Regions from separate parts of the Enterobacter quasiroggenkampii genome, predicted to be linked through region 2. Evidence: riboswitches for the same ligand, from Rfam matches in the RefSeq annotation. Region 2 holds a riboswitch; each other region holds the start of a gene.
The links. Region 2 has a riboswitch for thiamine pyrophosphate ahead of thiB (thiamine ABC transporter substrate binding subunit). Riboswitches for the same ligand answer to the same signal wherever they lie in the genome.
Positions count from the first base shown of each region.

Region 1: another riboswitch for thiamine pyrophosphate. It lies ahead of thiM (hydroxyethylthiazole kinase); the one in region 2 lies ahead of thiB (thiamine ABC transporter substrate binding subunit).
Region 3: another riboswitch for thiamine pyrophosphate. It lies ahead of thiC (phosphomethylpyrimidine synthase ThiC); the one in region 2 lies ahead of thiB (thiamine ABC transporter substrate binding subunit).

Region 1 is NZ_CP143745.1:3,702,559-3,713,078, forward strand. Features, by position in the region: gene yegQ (tRNA 5-hydroxyuridine modification protein YegQ) at 1-778, shown strand, start outside; gene V1572_RS17720 (DUF523 domain-containing protein) at 940-1,440, opposite strand; gene yegS (lipid kinase YegS) at 1,582-2,481, shown strand; gene fbaB (class I fructose-bisphosphate aldolase) at 2,535-3,587, opposite strand; gene V1572_RS17735 (nucleoside permease) at 3,838-5,115, shown strand; gene V1572_RS17740 (ADP-ribosylglycohydrolase family protein) at 5,112-6,116, shown strand; gene V1572_RS17745 (PfkB family carbohydrate kinase) at 6,113-7,066, shown strand; gene V1572_RS17750 (GntR family transcriptional regulator) at 7,040-7,786, opposite strand; gene thiD (bifunctional hydroxymethylpyrimidine kinase/phosphomethylpyrimidine kinase) at 7,829-8,629, opposite strand; gene thiM (hydroxyethylthiazole kinase) at 8,626-9,396, opposite strand; TPP riboswitch at 9,432-9,528, opposite strand; gene V1572_RS17765 (STM2901 family protein) at 9,947-10,396, shown strand; gene V1572_RS17770 (DUF1493 family protein) at 10,390-10,520, shown strand, end outside.
Region 2 is NZ_CP143745.1:1,339,403-1,349,922, forward strand. Features, by position in the region: gene V1572_RS06385 (DedA family protein) at 1-598, shown strand, start outside; gene thiQ (thiamine ABC transporter ATP-binding protein ThiQ) at 627-1,325, opposite strand; gene thiP (thiamine/thiamine pyrophosphate ABC transporter permease ThiP) at 1,309-2,919, opposite strand; gene thiB (thiamine ABC transporter substrate binding subunit) at 2,895-3,878, opposite strand; TPP riboswitch at 3,910-4,010, opposite strand; gene sgrR (HTH-type transcriptional regulator SgrR) at 4,047-5,702, opposite strand; gene sgrT (glucose uptake inhibitor SgrT) at 5,791-5,943, shown strand; gene V1572_RS06415 (sugar efflux transporter) at 6,064-7,242, shown strand; gene V1572_RS06420 (Hok/Gef family protein) at 7,459-7,611, shown strand; gene leuD (3-isopropylmalate dehydratase small subunit) at 7,703-8,308, opposite strand; gene leuC (3-isopropylmalate dehydratase large subunit) at 8,319-9,719, opposite strand; gene leuB (3-isopropylmalate dehydrogenase) at 9,722-10,520, opposite strand, start outside.
Region 3 is NZ_CP143745.1:823,267-833,786, forward strand. Features, by position in the region: gene thiG (thiazole synthase) at 1-305, opposite strand, end outside; gene thiS (sulfur carrier protein ThiS) at 307-507, opposite strand; gene V1572_RS03945 (HesA/MoeB/ThiF family protein) at 491-1,246, opposite strand; gene thiE (thiamine phosphate synthase) at 1,239-1,874, opposite strand; gene thiC (phosphomethylpyrimidine synthase ThiC) at 1,874-3,769, opposite strand; TPP riboswitch at 3,850-3,958, opposite strand; gene V1572_RS03960 (Rsd/AlgQ family anti-sigma factor) at 4,013-4,498, opposite strand; gene nudC (NAD(+) diphosphatase) at 4,594-5,367, shown strand; gene hemE (uroporphyrinogen decarboxylase) at 5,406-6,470, shown strand; gene nfi (deoxyribonuclease V) at 6,480-7,151, shown strand; gene V1572_RS03980 (YjaG family protein) at 7,193-7,783, shown strand; gene hupA (nucleoid-associated protein HU-alpha) at 7,970-8,242, shown strand; gene V1572_RS03990 (DUF1481 domain-containing protein) at 8,254-8,946, shown strand; gene purD (phosphoribosylamine--glycine ligase) at 9,037-10,329, opposite strand; gene purH (bifunctional phosphoribosylaminoimidazolecarboxamide formyltransferase/IMP cyclohydrolase) at 10,345-10,520, opposite strand, start outside.

The DNA.
Region 1 (10,520 bases), 2.4 Mb from region 2:
CGCCTGCCGCTGGGAATATAACGTTCAGGAAGGCAAAGAGGATGACATCGGCAACATCGTCCACAAGCATGAGCCGATCCCGGTAACCAACGTTGAGCCAACGCTGGGCATCGGCGCGCCAACCGACAGCGTGTTTATGATTGAAGAAGCCAAACGTCCGGGCGAGTACATGACCGCCTTTGAAGACGAGCACGGCACCTACATCATGAACTCGAAAGATCTGCGTGCCATCGCCCACGTCGAGCGCCTGACCCAGATGGGCGTGCACTCCCTGAAGATTGAAGGCCGCACCAAATCCTATTACTACTGCGCGCGTACCGCGCAGGTATACCGCAAAGCCATCGACGATGCGGCCGCCGGTAAACCGTTCGATACCAGCCTGCTGGAAACTCTGGAAGGCCTGGCGCATCGCGGCTATACCGAAGGCTTCCTGCGCCGTCATACCCACGACGACTACCAGAACTACGAGCACGGCTACTCCGTTTCCGAGCGCCAGCAGTTTGTCGGTGACTTCACCGGCGAGCGTAAAGGCGCGCTGGCGGCCGTCGCGGTGAAAAACAAGTTCACCAAAGGCGACAGCCTGGAGCTGATGACCCCGCAGGGCAACATGAACTTCACGCTGGAGCATCTGGAAAATGGCAAAGGCGAAGCGATTGAGGTGGCGCCGGGTGACGGGCATACCGTCTGGCTGCCGGTTCCGGAAGAGGTGGAGCTGAAGTTCGCGCTGCTGATGCGTAACTTCAACGGTGAAAGCACCCGTAACCCACACGGCAAATAGTCAATCAGGGAAATTTTTTCGCGCTGGGATAATTCTTAGAATCGGATCACATACCGCTTCGTTCAATACGGGTATTATCCCCCCGCTGAAAAACATAACCCATAAATGCTAGCTGTACCAGGAACCACCTCCTTAGCCTGCGTAATCTCCCTTACGCGGGCTTATTTTTTGCCTTCTCTCTCCTCAATCCAGGCAATGAGTTCGTCGATTTGCTTCTCTGAGAACACGGCGATCCCATGCTCTGCGAGCAACGATGCCGCAACCCCCTTCCCCGCTTGATGTATGCCGCGAAACGATCCGTCATAAATAAACTCACTGCCGCACGTTGGGCTGCCATCGGTTAATAATGCAGCGCTACACCCCGACTCCTGAGCAGCGCGTAGCGCAAGCCAGGCTGCAAGCTGATAATGTGCGGTCACGTCCTGCCCGGTATTTTCAATAATTCTGGCTTGCCCGCGCATTACGTCTTTGCCATCAGCGGACATAATCTCTGCCGGAGGACGCGGTACAGGCAGCCCGGCAGCCAGTTCAGGGCAGTGGATAACCAGACGTTGTTCCTGTTGCCAGCGAGCGAGTTGCGCGTTCATTCTCGCTTTTTCACTTCCGTTATAACGAACCCTGAAGCCCATCAGGCACGCGCTTACCAAAATTTTATTCATCATCACTTTCCTGTGATTACGTTAATATCATCGCTGGAGTGTAACGCGCTTTCGGGCTTATTTTGTTCCTTTCATCCTGTTCTTACCCGCTTTTTTCCTCTCTGCTATACACTCTTACTAACGCTAAAAAAGGGAGCAGCGCGGATGGCAACCTATCCAGACAGTTTATTGATTCTCAATGGCAAAAGTGCGGGCAACGATCTCCTGCGTCAGGCAATTCAGGATTTGCGTGACGACGGCGCGCGCATCCACGTCAGGGTAACCTGGGAAAAAGGCGACGCGGCACGCTATATCAATGAAGCCCTCGGGCTTGGCGTCAACACCATCATTTCCGGCGGCGGCGATGGCACCATCAATGAGATCGCGTCAGCGCTGATCGACCTGCCCCCGGCAAACCGCCCGGTGATGGGCATTTTACCGCTCGGCACCGCCAATGATTTTGCCACCAGCGCAGGGATCCCGGAGGCGTTAGAAAAAGCGCTCCAGCTGGCGATCCTCGGTAAAGCCACCGCGGTAGATATTGCGCAGGTGAATGACAAAACCTGCTTTATCAATATGGCCACCGGCGGGTTCGGCACGCGCATCACCAGCGAAACGCCGGAAAAACTGAAGGCGGCGCTGGGCGGCGTGTCGTATCTGATCCACGGTCTGATGCGCATGGATACCCTCAAGCCTGACCGCTGCGAAATTCGCGGCGAGGATTTTCAGTGGCAGGGTGACGCGCTGGTCATTGGCATTGGCAATGGTCGACAGGCTGGCGGAGGTCAGCAGCTGTGCCCGGAGGCGCTGATCAATGACGGTCAGCTACAGCTGCGGATTTTCACGGGCGACGGCCTTCTGCCCGCGCTGTTTACCACGCTGACGCAGCCGGAAGAGAGTCCGAATATCATTGATGGGAAATCCGCATGGTTTGAGGTCAATGCCCCGCACGGGATGACGTTTAACCTCGACGGAGAGCCGCTAAGCGGAACACAGTTCCGCATTGAGGTGTTGCCCGGCGCGCTGCAGTGTCGGTTGCCGCCGGACTGTGTGCTTTTGCGCTGATGGTATTGCCGGGTGGCGGCTTCGCCTTACCCGGCCTACGCTTCGCCCTCAGGTCAGGCAATCGTGACTTTGCTGTCCAGATAGACGTCCTGCACCGCATTGATCAGCTTCACGCCATCGGCCATCGATTTCTTAAACGCCTTACGACCCAGGATCAGCCCCATGCCGCCCGCGCGTTTGTTAATAACCGCCGTACGTACCGCGTCTGACAGGTCAGTATCGCCGCCCGCCGCGCCGCCGGAGTTAATCAGCCCTGCACGTCCCATATAGCAGTTCGCCAGCTGGTAGCGCACCAGATCGATCGGATTATCGCTGGTCAGCTTGCTGTAAACGCGGTCATCGGTGTAACCAAAGTTCACCGCTTTATAGCCGCCGTTATTCTCGGCCATTTTCTGCTTCACGATGTCTGCGCCAATGGTCGCCGCCAGATGGTTCGCCTGGCCGGTAAGATCGGCCGACACGTGGTAATCCACGCCGTCTTTTTTGAATGCCGAGTTACGCAGGTACGCCCACAGCACGGTGACCATACCCAATTCGTGTGCGCGCTCAAACGCCGCAGAGATCTCTTCAATCTGACGACGGGACTGTTCAGAGCCAAAGTAAATCGTCGCCCCAACGGCAACCGCCCCCATATTGAACGCCTGCTCGACGCTGGCGTAGAGCGTCTGGTCATATTCGGTGGGATAGCTCAGGGTTTCATTGTGGTTCAGCTTCACGAGGAACGGAATGCGGTGGGCATAGCGACGCGAGACGGAGGCCAGCACGCCGTAGGTGGAGGCCACGCAGTTACAGCCCGCTTCAATCGCCAGCTCAACAATGTTCTTCGGATCGAAATAGAGCGGATTCGCCGCGAAGGAGGCGCCAGCCGAGTGCTCAACGCCCTGGTCTACCGGCAGAATGGAGAGATATCCGGTGCCACCGAGCCGCCCGGTGTTGTAGAGCGTCTGCATGTTTCGCAGAACCGCAGGCGGACGGTTGTTATCGACCATCACGCGGTCGACGTAGTCATGACCCGGCAGATAGAGCTGGTCGGCTGGAATGGTCATACAACGATGCTGTAAAAGGCTGTCGGCGTCTTTGCCAAGCAACTGCGCAATATCAGTCATGTGATACTCCCGTAAGTCCGACGTCGTGTCGGTGTGTGTTTATCCAGTCCCATTATTTATGGGCAGACTAAGCCTGGTACCGACTTAACAGATTTTCCACCTTTTGCATTTTTTTTCAGCACAATCTGCTGGCTCGATTCGTGTACAACAAAACTGTTACATTGATCAAACAATCACCACAAAGGTATTTAAAAGGTATTATAGAATGGTATGTTAAAGGCGTACCCTCTCTGACATGCAGGATTAAAAAATGAAAACGAAAGTCCAACTGTCATTCATGATGTTTGTTGAATGGTTTATCTGGGGCGCGTGGTTTGTGCCGCTGTGGCTGTGGCTGAGCAAAAGCGGTTTTACCGCCGGGGAAATCGGCTGGTCTTATGCCTGTACCGCCATTGCCGCAATCCTCTCCCCAATTCTGGTCGGATCGCTGACGGACCGCTTCTTCGCCGCGCAGAAAGTACTGGCGGTGCTGATGTTTGCCGGCGCGATTTTGATGTACTTCGCCGCACAACAAACCCAGTTCAGCACCTTCTTCCCGCTGCTGCTGGTTTACTCCCTGACCTATATGCCCACCATCGCGCTGACCAACAGTATTGCCTTCGCGAACGTGGATGACGTCGAGGCCGATTTCCCGCGTATCCGCGTAATGGGCACTATCGGCTGGATCGCCTCCGGGCTGGCGTGCGGCTTCCTGCCGCAGATGCTGGGCTATAGCGATATTTCCGATACCAATATTCCTCTGCTGATGACGGCAGCCAGCTCCGCCCTGCTCGGCGTGTTTGCCCTCTTCCTGCCGAACACGCCGCCGAAAAGTACCGGCAAGCTGGACTTCAAAGTGATGCTGGGGCTGGACGCGCTGATCCTGCTGCGCGACAAAAACTTCCTCGTGTTCTTCTTCTGCTCGTTTCTGTTCGCCATGCCGCTGGCCTTCTATTACATCTTCGCCAACGGCTATCTCACCGAAGTGGGAATGAAAAACGCCACCGGCTGGATGACGCTCGGCCAGTTCTCTGAAATCTTCTTTATGCTGGCGCTGCCGTTCTTTACCAAACGCTTTGGTATTAAGAAGGTCTTACTGCTGGGTCTGATCACGGCCGCCATCCGCTACGGGTTCTTCGTTTACGGCGGTGCGGAACAGTACTTCACCTACGCCCTGCTGTTCCTCGGCATTCTGCTGCACGGCGTGAGCTACGACTTCTACTACGTTACCGCGTACATCTACGTGGATAAAAAAGCGCCGGTGCACATGCGTACCGCCGCGCAAGGCCTGATTACGCTGTGCTGCCAGGGCTTTGGTAGCCTGCTGGGTTACCGCCTGGGCGGCGTGATGATGGAAAAAATGTTCGCATATAAAGAGCCGGTGAATGGGCTGACCTTCAACTGGGCCGGAATGTGGGCATTTGGCGCAATCATGATTGCCGTGATTGCCGTGCTGTTTATGCTGTTTTTCCGCGAATCGGACAAAGAGATCACTGCTATTGAGGTGGTTGATGGCGATACCGCGCTGACACAAGGGGAAGTTAAATGAAACAAGAACGTGTTCTCGGTGCCCTTTACGGGCAGGCGTTAGGGGATGCGATGGGCATGCCGTCGGAGCTGTGGCCGAGAAAGCGCGTCAAAGCGCACTTCGGCTGGATCGACCGCTTTTTACCCGGCCCGGCAGAAAATAACGCGGCCTGCTATTTCGGGCAGGCAGAGTTCACCGACGATACCTCAATGGCGCTGTGCCTCGCCGATGCGATCATTGAGTGCGACGGGGAGATTAACGCAGACGTTATCGGCAAGCATATCCTGAACTGGGCGCTGGATTTCGACGCGTTCAACAAGAATGTGCTCGGCCCGACCTCAAAAATCGCGCTTAATGCGATTCGTGACGGGAAGCCGGTGAGCGAACTGGAAAACAACGGCGTGACGAACGGGGCGGCGATGCGCGCCTCCCCGCTGGGCTGCCTGCTCCCGGCGACGCGGCTGGAACACTTTGTTGAACAGGTGGCGCTAGCCTCCAGCCCGACCCATAAATCGGACCTCGCCATTGCCGGCGCGGTGGTGATTGCCTGGGCGGTATCCCGCGCCATCGACGGCGAAAGCTGGCAGAACATCGTTAATGCCCTGCCGGGGATCGCCCGCTATGCGCAGGAGATGAAAACCACCACTTTCAGCGCGTCGCTGGCGGCGCGTATTGAGCTGGCGCTTAAGACCGTGCGGGAAGCCCACGGTATTGATTCCGCCAGCGAGCAGGTTTATCAGCTGATTGGCGCGGGAACCAGCACCATTGAGTCCGTTCCGGCGGCCATTGCGATGGTGGAACTGGCGGGAACCGACCCGAACCGCTGCGCCATTTTATGTGCCAATCTGGGCGGTGATACGGACACCATTGGCGCCATGGCGACGGCCATCTGCGGTGCGCTCCACGGTGTGCAGGCGATTGACCCGGCGCTCAAAGCCGAACTCGATGCCGTCAACCAGCTCAACTTCGGCCATTATTGCGAGAAACTGCTGCACTTCAGGGAGCAAAGGGAGGGCGTATGAATGCATTTGCCCAACGTCTCGAAAATCTGCACGCCACGCGCCCGGTGACGGTGCTGGGCGCAGCGGTGATTGACGTCATCGCCGACGCCTACGCCCTGCCCTGGCGCGGGTGCGATATCGAACTTAAGCAGCAGGGCGTGAATATTGGCGGCTGCGCGCTGAATATCGCCATTGCCCTGAAGCGACTCGGCATTACGGCGCAAAACGCTCTGCCCGTCGGGCACGGCGTGTGGGCGGATATTATCCGCAACGCCATGGCGAAGCAGGATCTGCACAGCGCTGTGGAGGCCGAGACGGGCGATAACGGCTGGTGCCTGGCGCTGGTTGAGCCTGACGGCGAACGCACCTTTATGTCCTTTAGCGGCGTGGAGAACCAATGGCAGCAGCGCTGGCTGGATGCGCTTCACGTCCCGCAAAACAGCCTGGTGTATTTGTCCGGCTATCAGTTGGCCTCACCGTGCGGTGAACTGCTGACAGGCTGGCTGGAGGGATTACAGGACGTGACGGCCTTCATCGATTTCGGCCCACGCATCGCGGATGTTCCTGATGCGCTGATGGAGAGAATCATGGCCTGCAGGCCAATCGTGTCGCTCAATCGTCAGGAAGCGGAACTCGCGGCTGAAAGACTGGGCGTAGAGGCTGAAAACCTGGGTGAAGTGTGGCAGCAGCGCTTTGGCGCCGCGCTGATTGTGCGCCATGATAAAGATGGTGCTACGTGGTATGACGGTGACGCCTCAGGCGTTGTTCCGGCGTTTCCGGCTACGGTTGTGGATACCATTGGTGCAGGCGACAGCCACGCGGGCGGCACGCTTGCCGGGCTGGCTGCGGGATGGTCACTGGCAGATGCCGTTTTGCTGGGGAATGCCGTGGCGTCATGGGTTGTCAGCCACCGCGGCGGCGATTGCGCCCCGACGCGCAAGGAATTACTCCTCGCACACAAAGACGTATAGGTCGCTGCGACAGTAGCTGATGCTGTACTCAATCGGCCGGTGCTGCTGGTCAAGCGCGACCTGCTTGATCACCAGCACCGGTATTTTTTCATCCATCTTAATGTGCGCCTGAAACTCGCTGTCCGGCATGCGGGCGCTCACCCTTGAGCGGGTGCGCTGCGGGAAGATATTCTGGCTGCGGAAGTAGTCGTAGAGAGAAATACCAATCGCATCCGGGTCGGGAATTAACCCGACCGGGACCCAGGACTCTTCAATCGACACCGCATCGTCATCCACATAGCGAATGCGCTTGAGCAAAAAGACCTCGCTGTCCGGGGAGATCGACAGGTGGTTCGCCACCTCTTCCGGGCATTTCACCACCCGCTTGTTAACCCAGAGCGTATTTGGCGTTTGGCCGCGCAGCACCACCTGCTGTGAGAAGCCGCGCGCCTCTTTCAGCGAATATTCGAAGATATTGTTGATTTGCGTCCCGTAGCCACGGGCGCGCGTCACCACCCCCTCTTCCTCCAGCGCCTGCATCGCTTTACGCACGGTGATGCGCGACACCCCGGTCAACTGGCTCAGATCGCGCTCACCAGGCAAAATATTCCCGTGCTCCAGCACCCCGCTGCGCACCGCATTTTTTACCGTTTCGGCAAACTTCAGGTACAGCGGCGTGTTATCGGGCGCGGCGATCCGTTCATTCAGTTGAGCGATTAACCGGGTATGCGCTTGTTCCATCTCTGTTTTCTCAGGCGTGGTGTTTCCTGCCAGTATACTGGCTTACCACCATGCATGAAAATGATGAACCGGCCCAATACCGTGACCGACTTCCAGAGTATCGGCTTTTGCCAGCGCCGCCGAGAGCCAGGCTTTCGCTTCGCGCACCGTTTCGGCCCAGCCTTCATGCCGGGGACGCAGCGCCGCCAGCGCGGCCGAGAGCGTACAGCCCGTGCCGTGGGTATTTTTGGTCTGCACGCGTGGCGCGGTAAAGCGCACTTCGCCGTCGCGGGTGAAGAGCCAGTCCGGGCTTTCCGCGTCATCCAGATGCCCACCCTTCATCAGCACCGCCCCGCAGCCCATCGCCAGCAGCGCGTTGCCCTGCGCTTTCATCTCGCGTTCCGTTTGCGCGTGCGATGTGCCCAACAGCGCGGCGGCTTCCGGCAGATTGGGCGTGATGAGCGCCACCTGTGGCAGCAGCTTTTTGCGCAGCGTTTCCACGGCAGAGGCGGAGAGCAGCGGATCGCCGCTTTTCGCCAGCATCACCGTATCCAGCACCACGTTTTGCACCTGATAGCGTTTAAGCCGCTCGGCCACCGCTTCAACGATATCCGTTTCGGCCAGCATGCCGATTTTGGTGGTATCGATGCGCACGTCGCTGAACACAGAATCCAGCTGCGCGGCAACAAAATCCGGCTCGATACGGTAGACCGACTGTACGCCGCGCGTGTTTTGCGCCACCAGCGCGGTAATGACCGAGCAGCCGTACGCGCCAAGGGCCGAGAAGGTTTTCAGGTCTGCCTGGATACCCGCGCCGCCGCTGGGATCGGTGCCGGCAATGGTCAGGGCGTTAATTCGCTTCATGCCTGCTCCTCCAGCGTGTAGAGCGCATCCAGAAACGCGCTGGCAAAACTGCCTGGGCCACGCGACTGCGCAACGGCGACCGTTCCGGCTCGTTTCATCCATCCGCAGGCGGCAGCGATGTTATCCAGCCGGTCACCCGGCAGCGAGCAGCTCGCCGCCACAACGGCAGAAAGCGCGCACCCGGTGCCCACCACGCGCGTCATCAGCGGGTCACCGCCGGTAACCGTTCGGGTACGTTGCCCGTCCGTGATGTAGTCCACCTCGCCGGTGACCACCACAATCGTATTGATCTGCCGGGCCAGCGCCTGGGCAGCAGGCACCGCGCTGGCGGCGGTATCGGTCGTATCGACGCCGCGCCCGCCGGCGCTCATCCCGGCAAGAGCAAGGATTTCGGAGGCATTGCCGCGAATGGCCGCCGGTTTCAGGGCAAGAATTTGATGGCAAAAGCGGGTGCGGAACGCCAGGGCGCCCACGGCAACCGGGTCCAGCGTCCAGGGCTTGCCTGCCGCCACCGCGCTTTCAATTGCCCGACGCATCGACTGGGCGCGCGGCGCGGTCAGCGTGCCAACGTTAACCAGCAGCGCATCGGCTATCGCGGCAAACTGCTCGGCCTCTTCGGCCTCGATCACCATCGCCGGGGATGCGCCAAGCGCCAGCAAAACGTTGGCCGTAAAGGTCTGTACGACGTCATTGGTCATACAATGGGTCAGCGGAGAACGGGTGCGGAAGTGATGTAAAACGTGTAAATCGAGCAGGTCAGGCTGCATGGGTTCGCTCCTGCCTTGCGTGAAGAAGCGATGACCGGGAAGGCATCTGACTTCCCTACGCTGGCATTATCCAGATCAGGTAATACGGGTATTTCTCAGCCTTCACAAAGAAGGGCACCCCGAGTCATTTGGTAAGCATTAGCTTACTTTTTGCCAGATTAGGGGAAGTTGCTGGCTCAAGCAAGCCCACTCTTTCGGATAATGATTCTTCACGCAAGGCAGGAGCGAAAGACTTCGAGTGCTCAGAAAGAACAACGACATTCTATTACTCACTGTCTTTTTAGTTAAACAACTAAAAGGTCCTTCACAGATAAGAAAATAATTAACATTGTAAGAGATGGTATTGAGCAGTAGCTAATGAATTTCCTTCTCTTTCCCTTATATAACTCACTGGTATGCGACTGTCTCAATGTATAGCCTGCACACATAACTTTTATCATTTAGCCAACAGCACTTTGATTTTAAGTTCTTTTTCATAAAAACAGCTTCCCCTTTGTACTTGCACGCAGTACGATTAATCAACATGTTACCTGAAACTAAAGGGTTACTGATGGATACAGTAGAAGAATTAAATGGAACATATTTCTATCGTGGCGTATGCAATATCACTGCAGGAGAGTTATTTTTTTGGATTTTACTGGATAGAGTTAACGATCAATTTGGCGGAATTAAAGATGTTATATTAATGAGCTGTATTATTCTGGGTCTGCCATTATTAAAAACAAGAGGTAAACCTTACGGAACCACAGCGGGTACGTCAATAGCATCAAAATACCTTCGCCAACTTCTTAACACTGAATTACCTGTAAGACTTCCAACCCTTACAGAAGCGAGCATAACAACACTTAGGCCTAAATATGTTACTAACCTGGGCGCTTTTGTAGGGCGTGGATTACCTGTTGTTGGTTGGGCTATAGTAGCGAGCGATATTAGTCAAATCGTTTATAAAACCGTTCGTGACTACAACACAATCGCACACGAGAAAGATCGCATATGGTAACAGATCAGGAAGTTTTAGAGCTATTCCGTAAAGAGTTACCTGTGTCAGGTACATTCACAGGAAAGCTGATACCGTTAGAGCTTGATGATATTCTTCAAGATTATGCAGACGATGATGATTTAAT
Region 2 (10,520 bases):
GCAGGCGTGGCTGGCGGGAATTATCGGCTGCCTGCTCGGCGACTGGATCTCCTTCTGGCTGGGCTGGCGCTTTAAGAAGCCGCTGCACCGCTGGTCGTTCATGAAAAAGAACAAAGCTTTGCTGGATAAGACCGAGCATGCGCTGCACCAGCACAGCATGTTTACCATCCTCGTCGGCCGCTTCGTAGGGCCAACGCGTCCGCTGGTGCCGATGGTGGCCGGGATGCTGGATCTGCCCGTTGCGAAATTCGTGGTGCCAAACATTATCGGCTGCGTCTTCTGGCCGCCGTTCTACTTCCTGCCGGGGATCCTCGCGGGGGCCGCCATCGATATTCCTGACGGTATGCAAAGCGGTGAGTTTAAGTGGCTACTGCTGGGCACGGCGCTGCTGCTATGGCTGGCGGCATGGCTCTGCTGGCGACTGTGGCGCAGCGCGAAGGCAAATATCGATCGCCTGACGCGCTACCTCCCGCGTACTCGCCTGCTCTGGCTGGCCCCGCTGACGCTGGGTGTGGCGGTGGTGGCGCTGGTGGCGCTGATTCGTCACCCGCTGATGCCGGTGTACGGTGAGATTCTATTGAAGGTGGTGAGCCGTTAAGCGCCGGGCGGCACTGCGTTTGCCCGGCCTACGGTTTTATACCCAATAATCCAGAAGCGCTTTCTTTTCCGCTCATTAATGCTTCTGTTGCTCCATCCCACAAAATGCGTCCCTCCGCGATCACCACCGATCGCGGGGCAATCCGTGCGGCATCCTCGATGCTGTGCGAAACCATCAGCATCGTCAGTTGCTGGCGCTGACAGACCTCCTGCACCAGGGCCAGCATCTCCTGGCGCAGCGCGGGATCGAGCGCCGAGAACGGCTCATCCAGCAGAAGTATCGGCTGTTCGCGCACCAGACAACGTGCCAGCGCAACGCGCTGACGCTGCCCGCCGGAAAGCTCGCCCGGCAGCCTGTCGATAAACCCGGCGATCCCCATCTGCGCGGCAATAACTTCCAGTTTATGGCGCTGATCATCGTTCAGCCTCAGTCCCGGGTGCATTCCCAGCGCGATGTTTTGCCGCACCGTCAGGTGGGTAAACAGGTTGTTTTCCTGAAACAGCATTGAGACAGGACGTTTAGCCGGAGGGGCGTTGGTGAAATCACGATTATCGATGACTATCGACCCGCTGGCAGGTTGCAGAAAACCGGCGATCAAATTGAGCAAGGTGCTTTTCCCGGCACCGCTTGGGCCAAGCACGGCGATCATCTCTCCCTGGCGCACGGAGAGCGTGAAGCGCATCGGCAGATGCTGATAAAGCCAGGTTACATCAGTCAGTTTTAGCATCACGCCCCGGAAGTTTTTCGATAACGGTAAATAAGGCAAAGCACAGCAGCAGCAGTAACAGCGCGGTGACCGCGCCGTCCTGACTGCGGTAAGAGCCGATTTGCTGATAGAGCCAGTATGGCAGCGTGCGGAAATCGTCATTGCCGAACAGCGCCACGACCCCAAAGTCTCCAATAGAGAGCACGCAGGCAAACGCCAGCGCCTGTGCCAGCGGACGCTTTAGCGCGCGCAGTTCGACCACCTTCAGCCGCTGCCAGCCCTGCATGCCCAGCGACTGGCACAGCAAACTGTAGCGGCTGTTGACGTCGCGCATCGGGTTTTCCAGCACCTTGAGCGCGTAAGGAATGGCCATTAAGGCGTTGGTAAAGATCACGATGCCGTCGGCGCTTTCCGGCAGGCCGAGGGTGCTGTTGAACAGTAAAAAGAAGCCCGTTGCCAGTACAATCCCCGGCATCGCCAGAATCAGCATGCCCGTCAGCTCCAGCATTTGTCCGGCTTTTTGCGCCTGGCGGGCGTAAAGCTCACGGCTGCTCCACAACAGCATCATGGTCAGGATGACGCACAGTAATCCGGCAGCCAGCGCGATACGCAGCGAGGTCCAGGTGGCCTGCCAGAGGACGGGCTGTTGCAGGACGGACAGGAGATTAAGGTTTAGACCGTCAACGATAACGGCCAGCAGCGGCGGCAACAGCAGCAGGAGCGCCAGCGCGATCAGGATAACATCACTGACGCGGCTGTGCAGGCTGTCCTGCGGATCGCGCCAGCCGGTTATTTGATGACTACCAGCGGGAATGGCTTTACTCAGCCGCTGGCTCAACAGAACCAGTGCAAGGCAGCACGCCATCTGGACTATCGCCAGCAGTGCGGCGCGACCGGGATCGTAGTCGTAACTCAGCGCCTGGTAAATCGCCAGCTCAATGGTGGTGGCCTGCGGCCCGCCGCCAAGTGACAGCACGGTGGCAAAGCTGGCAAAGCAGAGCATGAAGATTAATGCCGCTACGGGCGGGAGCTGGCGGCGCAGCCACGGCCATTCGACAAAGCGGAAGAACGACGCGCCGCGCATGCCGAGCTGGGCGGCAATCTGGCGCTGTTCGCCGGGAATGTTCTCCAGCGCTTGCAAAAAGAGGCGCGTTGCCATCGGCATATTGAAAAAGACGTGTGCCAGCAGGATGCCCTGCAGTCCGTAAGGCGAGAATGACCATTCCAGACCAAGCTGGCCGAACAGCGAAGCCAGCCACCCCTGGCGACCGTAAACGCTCAGAATGCCAAATACCGCCACCAGCACGGGCAGGATCAGCGTCATGGCGCACAGGCGCAGCAGAGCCTGCCTGCCGGGGAAACGCCGCCGATACAGCGCGCGTGCAAGAAAAATCGCCGGGAGCACCGACATCAGGGCAGAAAGAAACGCCTGCCAGAAAGAGAACCGAATGACGTGCCAGAGGTAGCTGTCGTGCCAGAGAGCGAGCAGGTCGCTCTCCGGCGCGTTAAACCACAGCGCAAGAAAAGCCCCCAGGCTGACTGCCACCATTACGACGGCGGCGAGCAGCCCGGGAAGCAACCAGCCGGGAATTAGCGGCTGACGGCGCGTTGCCATTCACTTACCCATGCGGCACGCTGCGCGGCGACCTGCTGCGGCGTAAACTCCAGCGAGGTTTTCGGTTTGGTCAACTGTTCAAAACCTGCAGGCAGTGCAACGCTGGTGACCGGATACATCCAGTTGCCTGCGGGAATGGCATTCTGGAATGCCGGCGAAACCATAAACTTCAGGAACTTCTCGGCCAACTCCGGCTGCTTGCTGGCAGCGGTACGCGCGGCCACTTCCACCTGCAGATAGTGCCCTTCCGCAAAATCTGCGGCAGCATAGTTATCTTTCTTCTCGGCGATAATGTGGTAAGCCGGGGAGGTGGTGTAGCTCAGCACCAGGTCGCTTTCACCTTTCAGGAACAGGCCATAGGCTTCGCTCCAGCCTTTGGTCACGGTCACGGTTTTGGCAGCCAGCTTCTGCCACGCTTCCGGCGCCTTATCGCCGTAGACTTTCTGCATCCACAGCAGCAGACCCAGGCCTGGCGTGCTGGTCCGCGGATCTTCATAAATCACGCGCCACTTCTGGTCGCTTTCCACCAGCTCTTTCAGGCTCTTCGGCGGGTTTTTCAGCTTGTTTTTGTCGTAAACAAAAGCAAAGTAGCCGTAGTCGAACGGCACAAAGGTGTCGTTCTTCCAGCCGCCAGGCACGTTAACGGCCTCTGCTGCGACGCCGCTTTTGGCAAACAGTTTGGTCTGCGAGGCGGCTTCCAGCAGGTTGTTATCCAGACCAAGCACCACGTCAGCCTTGCTGTTTTTCCCTTCCATGCGCAGACGGTTGAGCAGTGAAACGCCATCTTCCAGCGCCACGAACTTCAGCTCGCAGTTGCAGTCAGCTTCAAAGGCTTTTTTGACAACCGGGCCAGGGCCCCAGTCGGCAGAGAAAGAGTCGTAGGTGTAGACCGTCAGGACGGGTTTGGCTAAAACGGGCAGCGCGAACAGCGCCAGCAGGGGGAGAACTTTTTTTAACACTTTGCACCTCAGGGTTGAGTGGCAAAGGATTTTGAGCGACAGCCTCAAATCCCTTCGCCGGCGTTATCCGGATCAGGTTCGACGGGTATTATCTCAGCGCACATCTGTGATGCAGCACCCCGTTGAGAACGGCGCTATTGTAATGATTTGGTGAATATTACGAAAGCGTTATGGCTCCGGGGGCGCAAACCAGGCGGATTTGAAATCAAACCAGCCCAGGGTGTTCATCCGCAGGCCACGCATGCTGCGCTGGCCCTGAATCATCAGCCAGTGGTGGATCAACGGGACGATCGCCTGCTCGGCCAGCAGCTGCTGGCACCACACGGCAAGATTCATCTCGCCCGCATGCCACAGGGCGGCATCCTGCTGCCAGTCACGGTCGATGCAGTGCTGGATCAGCGGGACTTCATACAAATGCGAGAAAAGGGAAAAATCGAGCGGCAGGGTAAAATTAGCGCTGTTGAGCCAGATATCACTGGCGATTTCCCCCTGATGCCATTCGTCATAGTCCACTTCCCTGATGTCCAGCCTGACCCCCTCGGCTGCCAGCAGGCGGGTCATGATCCTCGCGATAAAACGATGCTCAACATGCTCGCGGTAGTAGGTCAGGGTGATGGACTCCAGCCCTGCGGGTTTGTCGCAGTGCGACGGGCGGGCGTGGTGCCAGCGCGGAAGCAGGCCGTACGCCGGGAACCAGTATGTCTGGTACTGCGCTTCCGCATGGTAGATCAGATTGGAAGGGGACAACACGTGGCTGATCCACTTCCGGACGTCCTGGTTTGCTCCGCGGTGGGTGCGGCGGTCAAAGAGAAGATAGTAGCATCCCTCCTCCAGGCGGCTCTCCACGGCCTTTTCTCCCGTGGTGGGGCCTTCCAGCGTCAGCCCGCAGCTCAGGTCTTCATTGAGATCCGGCAATACCCACACGTTCACTTCGTCGATCAGCGCCCGATAGCCAAAGTAGTCATCGAACGCGCGGATTTTCAGCTGATTGCTGTTATTGCGGGACACGGCGTAGGGGCCGGTGCCAATTGGCAGGCTGGCAAAATTGTTCATCGATTCCCACTCGCCGGGCAAAATCATCGACGGTACATAGCCCAGCAGCCAGGGAAGCCACTTGTCCTGCTGCGACAGCTCAATATCCAGCGTCCAGGCCGTAGGGGAGTGGATGCGCGAAATATGCGAGTAGAGCGGCAGCCTGCGGGCGCGTTCCAGAGAGGCGATGACGTCGTGCATCTCCAGCTCGCGACCGTGGTGAAAGTGGATGCCAGGGCGTAAGAAAAAGCGCCAGTGGCGCGGGGAAAGCTGCTGCCAGTGGTGCGCGATATCCGCCTCCAGTTCCCCGTTTTCCTCATTTATCCGCGTCAGGCCGCTGAAGATTTGCCGGGCCATATGGGTTTCTGAGCGGCGTAACGCCGTGCCGGGCAACAGATTTTTCATTGGCCGATAGTAGAGCACCCGCAAAATGTGTCGGCCCTGACGAAAACTGCGTCCGAGATGGGAAACCAGCATCTGGCGCACGGCGGCTTTGTCGCCCACCAGTTGGACCAGCTGATCGATGCGGTCCTGCTCGAGCAGGTCTTCTGCACGCTGCTGCTGCAATGCAAGCCCGGTGTAGAGAAAGGTCAGTCGCGAGCGTTTCCCGCGTCCCGCTTCCGCTTCCCAGCTTAACCAGCCCTGCTGCTGCATGGTATTGAGCAACGTACGCATATGACGGCGGGAACAGCTAAGCAGGTCGGCCAGCTCGTTGAGCGTCGTTTCCTGCGATTGCCCCTCGCAGCACTGCCAGAGGCGGATAAATTGTTGCTGCAGACGACCGGAAGGCATAAAAGGGGAACTCCTGACAAAAAACCAGCAATTTATTAATCCCTATATTAGGCCAATAATGCTTCCCGATGAAGCGAGGAGGTAAATGATGAAGAGGTCTACCGCACGTCAGTTTTATCAGCAGTACTTTTCAGCGACAAAAGGATCGTCCTGGCTGGCCCGCCAGTGTGCAGAGCAACGGCTGAAAATGTTAGAAGAACTGATGCAGTGGGACGTTACGAAACCGGCCTCTTCTCGCTGACTCGCCTCGATCATGTGTGACTGAGTATTGGTGCTTATCACCCGCCAGCAAAATGTTTTTGCTGGCTTTTTTCGTTTATTCTTTCACCCAATTTCGATTCGCTTTCACAAGGACTTGCGCATGCTGTGGTTGATGACGATGGGGCGACGCCTGAACGGCGTGTATGTCGCTTTTATGCTGGTGGCCTTTATGATGGGCGTGGCGGGGGCGCTGCAGGCGCCGACGCTGAGCCTGTTTCTCAGCCGCGAGGTGGGGGCGCAGCCGTTTTGGGTAGGGCTGTTTTATACCGTTAACGCGATTGCCGGGATCCTGGTCAGCCTCGCGCTGGCGAAACGATCGGACAGCCAGGGCGATCGCCGCAAGCTGATCCTCTTTTGCTGCGCCATGGCCGTGGGTAACGCACTGCTCTTTGCTTTCAACCGTCATTACCTGACGCTCATTACCTGCGGCGTGCTGCTGGCATCGCTGGCGAATACCGCCATGCCGCAGCTGTTTGCGCTGGCGCGGGAATATGCGGATAGCTCGGCGCGGGAAGTGGTGATGTTCAGCTCGGTGATGCGTGCCCAGCTCTCGCTGGCGTGGGTCATTGGTCCGCCGCTGGCCTTTATGCTGGCGTTGAACTACGGCTTTACCACCATGTTCACCATCGCGGCCGGGATTTTTGTCATCAGCCTGGCGCTGATAGCCTTCGCGCTGCCATCCGTGGCGCGCGTCGAACAGACAACGGACAAGCCTCTCACCCAGGTGAGCGGCTGGCAGGACAAGAACGTCCGTATGCTGTTTATTGCCTCCACGCTGATGTGGACCTGCAACACCATGTACATCATCGACATGCCGCTGTGGATCAGCAGCGATCTGGGCTTACCGGACAAGCTTGCGGGGATCTTAATGGGGACCGCTGCCGGGCTGGAAATTCCGGCAATGATTCTGGCGGGCTATTACGTTAAGCGTTTCGGTAAACGCAAAATGATGGTGGTTGCGGTTGCTGCCGGGGTGTTGTTTTATCTTGGGCTGATCTTATTCCACTCGCGCGAAGCGCTGCTGGCGCTGCAGCTGTTTAATGCCGTGTTCATTGGGATCGTCGCCGGAATTGGCATGCTCTGGTTTCAGGATCTGATGCCCGGACGCGCGGGATCGGCCACGACGCTCTTTACGAACAGTATTTCAACCGGGGTGATTCTGGCCGGTGTGATCCAGGGCGCGCTGGCGCAAAGCTATGGCCATACGTCGGTTTACTGGGTGATTGCGGCGATATCCGTTGTGACGCTCCTGCTGACCTGCCGGGTAAAAGACGTGTGATTCTGGAAGACGGCTTCACAAATTGGAACGACATTCTGACAGAGATCACGAAGGGGAATAGAGTGCGTGGCGGGTGCTTGAGGCTGTTTGCCTCAGGCTTTCGCAAGAGGCAAACAGTGGAGAGTCCCACATCAAAAGATTGATGGGGAGACCAACTTCACAACCAACATTGCGAGGTTAGTCTCTTCATTGCCGAAAAGCAATAAGGAGGCTGGAATGCCAAAACGTACTCTGCTGTTAGGTTTATTTCTGATCTGTACGACGTTGTTGATCTTCACCTGGATGGTCCGTGATTCGTTGTGTGAATTGCATTTCAGACAGGAGAAAACAGAAATGGCGGCAGTGTTGGCTTACGAAGCAAAACGTTAGCGGTATGGGCGGGGAAGTTTCCCCGCCTCTCCAGAGTGGTTGAGCCTCAACGCACCCTTATCAATGGCCCGCATTTCGCGGGCCATTGCCTTTAGCCCATAAACGCAGGCTGTTTTTTCTCATACGCTGAGATGGCGTCTTCGTGCTGCAGCGTCAAACCAATGCTGTCCAGACCGTTCAGCATGCAGTGACGGCGGAACGCATCAATGCTGAAGCTGTAGGTCTTATCCCCGGCTTTCACCACTTCCGCTTCCAGATCAACTTCAAACGACATGCCCGGATTGGCCTTAACCAGCGCAAACAATTCATCGACCTGCTCATCGCTCAGCGTCACCGGCAGCAGCTGGTTGTTGAAGCTGTTGCCGTAGAAGATATCCGCAAAGCTTGGGGCAATAACCACCTTAAAGCCGTAGTCGGTCAACGCCCAGGGCGCATGCTCACGCGACGAGCCGCAGCCAAAGTTTTCCCGCGCCAGCAAAATGGAGGCACCTTTGTATTCCGGGAAGTTCAGAACGAATTCCGGATTAGGCACTTCGCCTTTGTCGTCCAGGAAACGCCAGTCGTTGAACAGGTGCGCGCCAAAACCGGTACGCGTCACCTTCTGCAAAAACTGCTTAGGAATAATGGCGTCAGTATCGACGTTCGCGGCGTCCAGGGGGACAACCCGGCCTGTATGTTGGGTAAATTTCTCTGCCATGATTGTCTCCTTATTTCAGGCTGCGAATGTCGGCGAAATGGCCGGTGACTGCCGCAGCGGCGGCCATTGCCGGGCTGACCAGATGGGTGCGCCCACCGCGGCCCTGACGGCCTTCAAAGTTACGGTTGCTGGTGGAGGCACAGCGCTCACCCGGATTCAGGCGATCGTTGTTCATGGCCAGACACATGGAACAGCCTGGCAGGCGCCACTCGAAGCCTGCTTCGATAAAGATCTTATCCAGACCTTCGGCTTCCGCCTGGGCTTTCACCGGACCGGAGCCTGGAACGACCAGCGCCTGCACGCCCGGCGCGACTTTACGGCCTTTGGCGATCTCTGCCGCCGCACGCAAATCTTCGATACGGGAGTTGGTGCAGGAGCCGATAAACACCTTATCAATGGTCACGTCGGTCAACGGCACGCCGGGCTTCAGCCCCATATAGGCCAGCGCTTTTTCCGCACTGGCGCGCTCGACCGGATCGGCGAAGGAAGCCGGATCGGGAATGGCGTCGTTGACGGAAATCACCTGACCCGGGTTGGTCCCCCAGGTCACCTGAGGGGCAATCTCTTCTGCCTGCAGCGTGACAACGGTATCAAACGTTGCCCCGTCGTCGGTTTTCAGGGTTTTCCAGTAGGCTACCGCGTCGTCAAAATCCTGCCCTTTCGGCGCGTGCAGACGGCCCTTCACATAGTTAAAGGTCGTTTCATCTGGCGCGACCAGCCCGGCTTTGGCACCCATCTCAATGGCCATGTTGCACAGGGTCATGCGACCCTCCATGCTCAGCGCCTGAATAGCGTCGCCGCAGAACTCAACGACGTGGCCGGTACCGCCTGCGCTGCCGGTTTTACCGATAATCGCCAGCACGATATCTTTCGCGGTAATGCCTGGTGCCGCTTTGCCCTTCACTTCAATCTTCATCGTTTTGGCGCGACCCTGCTTCAGGGTCTGCGTCGCCAGCACGTGTTCCACCTCGGAAGTGCCAATCCCGAACGCCAGAGCGCCAAACGCGCCGTGGGTTGCGGTATGCGAGTCACCGCAGACGATGGTCATGCCCGGCAGGGTAATCCCCTGCTCAGGGCCCATCACGTGGACGATGCCCTGATACGGATGGTTCAGGTCGTACAGCTCAACGCCAAATTCATTGCAGTTCTTAATCAGCTCCTGCATCTGGATACGCGCCATCTCACCCGAGGCGTTAATGTCTTTAGTCTGGGTGGAAACGTTGTGATCCATCGTCGCGAAGGTTTTACCCGGCTGGCGTACCGGACGCTTGTGCGCGCGCAGGCCGTCAAATGCCTGAGGAGAGGTCACCTCGTGTACCAGATGTCTGTCGATATACAGCAGTGGGGTTTCGTTTGGTGCTTCGTAGACAACGTGCGCATCAAACAACTTTTCATATAACGTCTTAGCCATGATTACACCCCTTCAGCGACATAGCGGGCAATAATGTCGCCCATTTCATCGGTACTGACTGCCGCCGTGCCGCGTGCTAAATCACCGGTACGAACGCCTTCTTCTAACGCCCGGTTAATGGCGTTTTCAATTGCGGTTGCTGCATCGCCTGCATCCAGGCTGTAGCGCAGCAGCAGGGCCAGAGAGAGGATCTGCGCAATCGGGTTAGCGATGTTTTTGCCGGCGATATCCGGTGCGGAGCCGCCCGCAGGCTCGTACAGGCCGAAGCCTTCTTCATTCAGGCTGGCGGATGGCAGCATGCCCATCGAGCCGGTAATCATCGCGCACTCGTCAGAAAGAATATCGCCGAACAGGTTGGAGCACAGCAGCACGTCAAACTGGGACGGATCCTTAATCAGCTGCATGGTCGCGTTGTCGATGTACATGTGCGACAGCGCAACGTCCGGGTACTGTTTAGCGACTTCGCTGACGATCTCGCGCCACAGAATGGAAGACTGCAGCACGTTCGCTTTATCAATCGAGGTCACCTTATGGCGGCGTTTGCGCGCCGACTCAAACGCGATATGGGCGATACGTTCAATTTCGAAGCGGTGATACACCTCGGTATCGAACGCTTTTTCATGCTGACCGCTGCCTTCGCGCCCCTTTGGCTGACCGAAATAGATCCCACCGGTCAGTTCACGTACGCACAGAATGTCGAAACCGTTAGCGGCGATATCGGCGCGCAGCGGGCAAAACTCTTCCAGACCCTGGTACAGCTTCGCCGGACGCAGGTTACTGAACAGTTTGAAATGTTTACGC
Region 3 (10,520 bases), 520 kb from region 2:
GCATCCGGATGGATTTCCAGCTTCAGCCAGCGGGTGCCGAGCGCTTCACGCGCCAGCTGTGCGGCGAAAATTGCCTCTTCGGCGGTTTTCGCTCCGGAGGTGTTGGGCAGCAGCGTCACGCCTGCTTCCAGCAACGGAGCAAGAATGGCATCGCTGTGATGGCGCAGATCCACGCGCTTGAGCGCCAGCGTCACCAGCTGGCTGCCGCTTTCACGAATGGCATCCACCATCAGCTGCGGCGAGGCGAATTTTCCGGTTCCGGTAAACAGATGCGAATCAAAAACCTTATCGGCAATACGTAACATCTCAGCCCCCTGCGATAACCTGAAACAGCAGGATCTGGTCGCCTTCATTGACCTGCTGATGTTCCCACTGCTCGCGCGGCAGGATCTGTTGATTGAGCGCCAGCGCCGTTCCCGGCTTGAGCTGACGCAGCTTGTCGAGCAGTGCGGCAACGGTAAGCCCGTCGTCGCATCTCATCGGCTCATCGTTAAACAGAATGCGCATCGCGGCCTCCGCATACCGGGCAGCGGCTGGCGCGGCGTAACGCCAGCTGGCGCCAGCCGCTGGAGCGGGCATCAAACAGCCGCAGCGTATTGCGTTCCGTCTCCATGCCGCTGAGCAGCTTGATAGCCTCCAGCGCCTGCATGGTGCCCATCACGCCGACCACCGGACCCAGAATACCCGCCGTACGGCAGTTGCGCGTCGGCTCGGCATCGTCCGGCCACAGGCAGCGATAGCAGCCCTGCGTCCACGGTGGCGTCAGAACCATCATTTGCCCGCCGAACCCCACCGCGCTGGCGGTGATAAGCGGCGTATGATTTGCCACGCAGGCGGCGTTGATCGCCTGGCGCGTCGCCATGTTGTCGGTACAGTCCAGCACCACGTCGGCAAGGGCGACTTCACGGTGCAGGCTTTCACCGCTAAGACGCTCCTGTAAGGCAATCAGCTCGATATCCGGGTTAAGCTGGTTCAGCCGCTGCCGGGTGATTTTCGCTTTCGGCTGGTTGATATCGTCGGTAGTAAAGAGGATTTGCCGCTGCAGATTGCTGAGGTGGACCTCATCGTCGTCGGCCAGCACCAGCGTGCCGATGCCCGCACCTGTCAGATAGAGCGCGGCGGGTGCGCCTAATCCTCCCAGGCCAACAATCAGCACCCGGCTGGCGAGCAGTTTTTGCTGGCCGTCGATGGCGATATCCTCCAGCAGGATCTGACGGCTGTAGCGCATAAAGTCGCGATCATTCATCGCCTGCTCCTGCCAGCTGTAAAAGCTGTTCGGTGGCGGACCGCCAGTCTGCGGCCTGGGTGATGGCGCTGACGACGGCGATGCTGCCGACGTCGGTCTCCAGCACCGCCGGGGCACGTTCAAGGCTGATTCCGCCGATGGCGACGGTGGGGTAATCGGCAAGGCGTTTAACGTGACTCGCCAGCTGCATCAGACCCTGCGGTGCGGAGGGCATCTGCTTGGTTTGCGTCGGGAAGACGTGACCGAGTGCGATGTAAGAGGGACGGGCCGCCAGGGCCACGTCGATCTCCATGTCATCGTGCGTTGACACGCCAAGACGCAGCCCGGCTTCACGGATTGCGCTCAGATCCGTTGTTTCCAGGTCCTCCTGACCCAGATGCACGCCGTACGCCCGGTGCTTAACGGCCAGCCGCCAGTAGTCGTTGATAAACAGCCGGGCGTTATACCGACGCCCCAGCGCAATGGCGGCAACCACATCGGCTTCCACCTCGTCATCGCGCTTATCCTTGATGCGCAGCTGGAGGGTGCGAACGCCTGCCTCCAGCAGTCGCGCTAACCACGCCACGCTGTCCACCACCGGATAGAGCCCTAAACGGTAGGGGACGGGTGGGAAATCGGGCTGGTACATTACGCCTCCTCTTTTTTGAGGTAGATTTCGCCGCCTTTGGCGCGGAAGGTTTCAGACATGTCCGCCATACCCACTTCAATGGTTTGCGTGGCGGCGTAGTCGCGCACTTCCTGGCTGATTTTCATCGAGCAGAATTTTGGTCCGCACATGGAGCAGAAGTGCGCGACTTTGCCCGATTCCTGCGGCAGGGTTTCGTCGTGGTAGGCGCGGGCGGTGAACGGGTCCAGCGCCAGGTTGAACTGATCTTCCCAGCGGAATTCAAAGCGCGCCTTCGACATGGCGTTATCGCGGATTTGCGCGCCCGGGTGGCCTTTGGCCAGATCCGCCGCGTGGGCGGCAATTTTGTAGGTAATCAGCCCCTGCTTCACGTCCTCTTTGTTTGGCAGGCCGAGGTGCTCTTTCGGCGTCACGTAGCAGAGCATGGCGCAGCCGAACCAGCCGATCATCGCCGCGCCAATGCCTGACGTGAAGTGGTCGTAGCCCGGCGCAATATCGGTGGTCAACGGCCCCAGGGTATAGAACGGCGCTTCGTGGCAGTGCTCCAGCTCCTCGGTCATGTTGCGGCGGATCATCTGCATCGGCACGTGTCCCGGGCCTTCAATCATCACCTGCACGTCATACTCCCAGGCGATTTTGGTCAGTTCGCCCAGCGTGTGCAGCTCGGCAAACTGCGCTTCGTCGTTGGCGTCACGGATGGAGCCCGGGCGCAGGCCGTCGCCCAGCGACAGCGAGACGTCATAAGCGGCGCAGATTTCGCAGATCTCGCGGAAGTGTTCGTAGAGGAAGTTCTCCTGGTGATGGGAGAGGCACCACTTCGCCATGATCGAACCGCCGCGCGAGACGATACCGGTCAGACGCTTCGCGGTCATCGGCACGTAGCGCAGCAGCACGCCCGCGTGAATGGTGAAGTAGTCGACGCCCTGCTCGGCCTGCTCCAGCAACGTGTCGCGGAACGCTTCCCAGGTCAGATCTTCGGCAATGCCGTTGACCTTCTCCAGCGCCTGATAAATCGGGACGGTGCCAATCGGAACCGGGCTGTTACGCAGGATCCACTCGCGGGTTTCGTGAATATAGCGGCCGGTGGAGAGATCCATTACCGTGTCCGCGCCCCAGCGCGTTGACCAGACCAGCTTTTCCACCTCTTCTTCGATGGAGGAGGTGACGGCCGAGTTACCGATGTTAGCGTTAACCTTCACCAGGAAGTTGCGGCCAATAATCATAGGCTCGGATTCCGGGTGGTTAATGTTGGCGGGGATAATCGCGCGGCCGGCGGCCACTTCGTCACGCACAAATTCCGGCGTGATGTTCTCCGGCAGGCGCGCGCCAAAGCCCTCTCCCGGATGCTGGTAGCGCAGCACTTCGCTGCGGATACGCTCGCGGCCCATGTTCTCGCGGATGGCGATGAACTCCATCTCCGGCGTGACGATCCCCTGGCGGGCGTAGTGCAGCTGGGTCACGCATTTGCCCGCTTTGGCACGTTTTGGCGTCAGCAGGCCGGTAAAGCGCAGCGCGTCCAGACCGTCGTCGGCCAGGCGTTCTTTGGTGTACGCAGAACTGCGTACGCTGAGTTCTTCGCAGTCGTTACGCGCCTCTATCCACGGCTGGCGCAGCTTTGCCAGACCCTGCTGAACGTTGATCGTAACAGAGGGATCGCCGTACGGGCCGGAGGTGTCATACACCGGTACGGCTTCGTTGTCTTCATACTGCGGATTCTCTTTGCTGCCGCCGATAAGCGTCGGGCTGAGCTGGATTTCGCGCATCGGGACGCGGATATCGGCCTGCGAGCCGGAAATATAGATGCGTTTCGAGTTCGGGAAAGCGGTGCCTTCCAGGGTGTCGATGAAGTGTTGGGCCTGTGCGCGCTGTTCGCGGCGGGTCAGTTTTGCAGTAGACATAGCTCATTCCAAAAGTGAAGGACATGGCTTGTCAGACGACGGATGAAGCAAGAGAGGATCGCCCGGGGGGGCGATACAACAGCAGTGTGACTCTTGTTCCCTTCGCAGGTATTAACCTGATCAGGTTCCGCGGATCCCGAATTAACGGTCTCAGCCCGGCTTTCGCTCTGGGCACTCCGACAAGAAAAATCCCCCTCGTGAGAGGGGCGAATGGTTGTAAATTACTCGTTAACGATTAAGAACTCAAGCCGGGCGCGCGACGTTATCTTCGGGACTGGCATCCAGGACGAGGCTAATCAGTCTATCTTCCAGCGTGAATCGCTCCTCCAGCGCTTCACCGAGGTCGGATAATGCCCGCTGAAACTCAAGGTAGTTATCGTGATCGATGGCATTCTCGAGCGTGGAATCATAGTAATCCATGATCTGCTGGGTGTTGGCCTCCAGCAGCGGATAGAGTTTGCTGGCCGCTAAATACGGCGTTGTCCCTTCCATTTCGCGGATAATGCGTTCATAAATATTGAAATGGCCGTCAGACAGATAGTCGACCAGGCCCTGACAAAAATCATCCAGCGCTTTTTCGTTCAGCCGCATAAACGATTCTTTGCCAGGCTTAATGCCGACCAGATTGTAATAAGCCACGAGTAGATGCTTGCGCACATGAAGCCAGCGATCCACCAGTTTGTTACTTCCTCTAACGCGCTCAGTCAGGCTTTCTAGCTGGTTTAACATGGTCGACTCCGCAAAGTGTAGGATTGAATCTGCTTATCCAGAATGTAACCACAATGCTAACAACATGTCAGTGAAGCGAAGGTAGTGCAATAGATATGGATCGTATTATTGAAAAATCAGATCTGGGTTGGTGGATCGTCAGCCACGAACAAAAATTATGGTTGCCCGGTGGAGAACTGCCCTACGGTGCGGCGGAAACGTTCGATCTCGTGGGCCAGCCAGCGCTAAAGATCGGCGAGTGGCAGGGTGAGCCCGTGTGGTTGATCCAGCAAGCGCGTCGTCAGGATATGGGATCCGTTCGCCAGGTGTTGGATCTGGACGTGGGCCTGTTCCAGTTGGCGGGGCGCGGCGTGCAGCTGGCGGAGTTTTATCGCTCGCACAAATACTGCGGCTACTGCGGTCATACCATGCGTCCGAGCAAAACCGAATGGGCGATGCTCTGCAGCCACTGCCGCGAACGCTACTATCCGCAGATTGCGCCGTGCATTATCGTCGCTATCCGCCGGGAGGATTCCATCCTGCTGGCGCAACATACCCGCCATCGCAACGGCGTTCACACCGTGCTGGCCGGCTTCGTCGAGGTGGGCGAAACGCTGGAGCAGGCGGTGGCGCGCGAGGTGATGGAGGAGAGCGGGATCAAAGTGAAGAACCTGCGCTACGTCACCTCCCAGCCGTGGCCGTTCCCGCAGTCGCTGATGACGGCCTTTATGGCCGAATACGACAGCGGCGAGATCGTTATCGATCAGAAAGAGCTGCTGGACGCGAACTGGTATCGCTACGACGATTTACCGCTGTTACCACCGCCGGGCACCGTGGCGCGCCGGCTGATAGAAGATACCGTAGCGATGTGTCGGGCCGAGTATGAGTAGTGTTACACTGAGGCCATGACGCTTAAGGAACTGCAAAAATGACCGAACTGAAGAACGATCGTTATCTGCGTGCGCTGCTGCGACAGCCCGTTGATGTCACCCCGGTGTGGATGATGCGCCAGGCGGGACGCTATCTGCCAGAATACAAAGCCACGCGCGCGCAGGCGGGCGATTTTATGTCGCTGTGCAAAAACGCCGAGCTGGCCTGTGAAGTGACGCTCCAGCCGCTGCGCCGCTTCCCGCTGGATGCGGCGATCCTCTTCTCGGATATTCTGACCATTCCGGATGCCATGGGCCTGGGCCTGTACTTTGAAACGGGTGAAGGCCCGCGTTTCACCTCTCCGATCAAAAGCAAAGCCGACGTGGACAAGCTGCCGATCCCCGATCCGGAAGGTGAACTGGGCTACGTGATGAACGCCGTGCGCACCATTCGCCGCGAGCTGAAAGGCGAAGTGCCGCTGATTGGCTTCTCCGGCAGCCCGTGGACGCTGGCGACCTATATGGTGGAAGGGGGCAGCAGTAAAGCCTTCACCCTGATTAAAAAGATGATGTACGCCGAGCCGCTGGCCCTGCATGCGCTGCTCGACAAGCTGGCGAAGAGCGTCACGCTCTATCTGAACGCGCAGATTAAGGCGGGTGCGCAGTCGGTGATGATTTTCGACACCTGGGGCGGCGTGCTGACCGGCCGCGATTATCAGCAGTTCTCCCTGTACTACATGAATAAAATCGTCGACGGCCTGCTGCGTGAAAACGAAGGTCGCCGCGTGCCGGTGACGCTGTTCACCAAAGGTGGCGGCCAGTGGCTGGAAGCGATGGCCGCCACCGGCTGCGACGCGCTGGGTCTCGACTGGACCACCGATATTGCCGATGCCCGCCGCCGCGTGGGCGACAAAGTGGCGCTGCAGGGCAATATGGACCCGTCCATGCTCTATGCGCCGCCTGCCCGCATTGAAGAAGAAGTGTCGACTATACTGTCTGGTTACGGCCAGGGGGAAGGCCACGTCTTTAACCTCGGCCACGGTATTCATCAGGATGTACCGCCAGAGCACGCAGGCGTATTTGTGGAGGCGGTGCATCGGCTTTCTGCCCAGTATCACAAGTAAGGAGTCGTTATGGATCTCGCGTCGCTACGCGCTCAACAAATCGAACTGGCCTCATCGGTGATCCGCGAGGATCGTCTGGATAAGGATCCTCCGCAGTACATTGGCGGAGCAGACGTCGGGTTCGAGCAGGGTGGGGACGTGACGCGAGCGGCGATGGTGGTACTGAAGTACCCTTCGCTCGAGCTGGTGGAGTACAAGGTCGCGCGTATTGCCACCACCATGCCCTATATTCCCGGCTTTCTCTCCTTTCGCGAATATCCCGCGCTGCTGGCAGCGTGGGAGCAGCTCTCGCAAAAACCTGACCTGCTGTTTGTCGATGGGCACGGGATCTCACACCCGCGCCGCTTAGGCGTTGCCAGCCACTTTGGGCTGCTGGTGGATGTGCCGACCATTGGCGTTGCCAAGAAACGCCTGTGCGGGGCGTTTGAGCCACTCTCCGCCGAGCCGGGTGCGCTGGCGCCGCTCATCCATAAGGGCGAGCAGCTGGCGTGGGTCTGGCGCAGCAAGGCGCGCTGTAATCCGCTGTTCATCGCCACCGGCCATCGGGTGAGCATGGACAGTGCTCTGGCGTGGGTACAACGCTGCATGAAGGGCTACCGTTTACCGGAGCCGACGCGCTGGGCTGACGCGGTGGCCTCTTCGCGTCCGGCTTTTGTTCGTTGGCAGGAAATTCAGCGATGATTCAGGTAAACTGCGCCTAATTTTCGATTCGAGAGATCATCATGCTACAAAACCCGATTCACCTGCGCCTTGAAAAGCTGGAAAGCTGGCAGCACGTCACCTTTATGGCTTGCCTGTGCGAGCGCATGTATCCCAACTATGCCGCGTTCTGCAAGCAGACGGGCTTTGGTGATGGCCATATCTACCGCCGTATTCTGGATCTGATCTGGGAAACGCTGACGGTGAAAGACGCGAAGGTGAATTTCGACTCTCAGCTCGAAAAGCTGGAAGAGGCGATTCCGGTGGCGGATGATTTTGACCTGTACGGCGTCTACCCGGCAATTGATGCCTGTGTGGCGTTAAGCGAATTGCTCCACTCCCGCCTGAGCGGTGAGACGCTGGAGCACGCTATCGAAGTCAGTAAGGCCTCTATCACTACCGTAGCGATGCTGGAAATGACCCAGGAAGGTCGCGAAATGACCGATGAAGAGCTGCGCGCAAACCCGGCCGTTGAGCAAGAATGGGATATCCAGTGGGAAATTTTCCGCCTGCTGGCAGAGTGTGAAGAACGCGATATTGAACTGATAAAAGGGCTGCGTGCGGACTTACGTGAGGCCGGCGAGAGTAATATTGGTATAATTTTTAACCAATGAGATAAGAAAACTTGAGATAACGCCCGTTTTGTCGCTCCTCGACTCTTCCCTTTCGCCCCTTGTCTGGTCTACATTTGGGGGGCGAAAAAAAGTGGCTATCGGTGCGTGTATGCAGGAGAGTGCTTTTTTGGCATTTTCGTCGCACTCGATGCTTAGCAAGCGATAAACACATTGAAAGGATAACTTATGAACAAGACTCAACTGATTGATGTAATTGCGGACAAGGCTGATCTGTCTAAAGTGCAGGCTAAAGCTGCTCTGGAATCTACCCTGGCTGCTATTACTGAGTCTCTGAAAGAAGGCGATGCTGTACAACTGGTTGGTTTCGGTACCTTCAAAGTGAACCACCGCGCTGAGCGTACTGGCCGCAACCCGCAGACCGGTAAAGAAATCAAAATCGCCGCAGCGAACGTGCCGGCATTTGTTTCTGGTAAAGCACTGAAAGACGCAGTTAAGTAAGACGCGTGGCAGTGAACAGTTTTAGCGAAGGGGCGGCAACGCCCCTTTTGTCTTTCTGGCGCGGAACGCTCGCGCTGGCAGGCATGCTGCTGCTGTCAGCCTGTAGCCACGACACCGCTTTGCCGCCGTTTACCGCCAGCGGCTACGCGGACAACCAGGGCGCGGTCAGGATCTGGCGTAAAGATTCCGGCGGCGAAGTGCATCTGCTTTCTGCCTTTAGCCCGTGGCATAGCGGCAATACATCGACGGCGGAGTATCGCTGGCAGGGAGATGACCTGTCGCTGATTGAGCTGAACGTCTACAGCAAGACCCCCGAACACGTGAAAGTGCGTTTTGACGACCATGGCGAGCTGAGCTTTATGCAGCGCGAAGTCAGCGGTCAAAAACAGCAGCTTTCCAGCGATCAAATCGCCCTCTACCGTTACCGGGCCGAACAAATCCGCCAGACCAGCGATGCGCTTCGTCTGGGACGCGTCGTGCTGCGCCAGGGGCGCTGGCATAATGACGGGACGGTGACGACCTGCGAAGGGCAAACGGTCAAGCCTGAGCTCGAGTCCTGGGCGACCGAACACATTCAACGCCGTCAGCGTCATTCATCAATGGAAGTGAGTGTGGCGTGGCTGGAAGCGCCGGAAGGTTCTCAATTGCTATTGGTGGCGAACGAAGACTTCTGCACCTGGCAGCCGACAGAGAAGAGTTTCTGAGTTCTGTGGATTAAGCCGGATGGCGCTGACGCTTATCCGGCCTACGAACGATTCCCTCTCCCCGTGGGAGAGGGTGAGGGCGAGGAGGAATTACTCCCCCTGCTCGCGCGCAATCGCGCGATAGCCGATATCCTGACGGCTAAAGCTACCGTTCCAGTGAATATCCGCCATCAGCGCATAGGCGCGCTTCTGCGCTTCTGCCACGGTATGGCCCAGCGCGGTTGCACACAGCACGCGGCCGCCGTTGGTCAGAACGCGATCGTCCTCAGCCAGCTTCGTACCGGCGTGGAACACCTTCGCACCTTCCCTCTCTTCCAGCGGCAGACCGTGGATTTCATCTCCGGTGCTGTAGTTGCCCGGATAACCACCCGCAGCAATCACCACGCCGAGAGACGCACGCTCGTCCCACTCGGAGGTTTTTTCGTCCAGCTTGCCATCGCAGGCTGCCAGGCACAGATCCACCAGATCGGATTTCATGCGCAGCATGATGGGCTGTGTTTCCGGATCGCCAAAGCGGCAGTTGAATTCGATGACCTTAGGGTTACCCTGCTTGTCGATCATCAGACCTGCGTAAAGGAAACCGGTGTAGGTATTCCCTTCTGCTGCCATTCCCTTCACGGTAGGCCAGATGATGCGATCCATGGTGCGCTGGTGGACGTCGTCAGTCACGACCGGAGCAGGGGAGTAAGCGCCCATCCCGCCGGTGTTAGGACCCGTGTCGCCATTACCCACACGCTTGTGATCCTGGCTGGTGGCCATCGGCAGAACGTGCTCGCCGTCGACCATGACGATAAAGCTCGCCTCTTCACCGTCGAGGAACTCTTCAATCACGATGCGGTGGCCCGCATCGCCAAAGGCGTTACCTGCCAGCATGTCCTGAACCGCGGCTTCGGCTTCGTCGAGCGTCATCGCGACGATCACGCCTTTACCGGCGGCCAGTCCGTCGGCCTTGATAACAATCGGCGCGCCCTTCTCACGTAAGTAGGCCAGAGCAGGCTCCACTTCAGTGAAATTCTGATATTCCGCCGTCGGGATGTTATGACGCGCGAGGAAATCTTTGGTGAAGGCTTTGGAGCCTTCCAGCTGCGCGGCGCCTTCCGTTGGGCCGAAGATTTTCAGGCCCGCTGCGCGGAACGCATCCACCACGCCAATCACCAGCGGCGCTTCCGGGCCGACGATGGTCAGGTCGATTTTCTCGCTCTGGGCAAAACTGAGCAGCGCCGGAATGTCGGTCACGCCGATAGCCACGTTCTGCAGCGCGGGTTCCAGTGCGGTACCGGCGTTGCCCGGTGCCACGAAGACCGTTTTCACCAGCGGAGACTGCGCCGCTTTCCACGCCAGCGCGTGCTCGCGTCCGCCGTTACCAATCACTAATACTTTCATTTTCAGCTCCGGGAATTAATGGCGGAAGTGGCGCATGTCGGTGAAGATCATCGCGATGCCGTGTTCGTCGGCAGCGGCAATCACTTCGTCGTCGCGGATTGAACCGCCTGGCTGGATCACGCAGGTGATGCCGACAGCGGCTGCTGCGTCGATACCATCACGGAACGGGAAGAAGGCGTCAGAGGCCATGG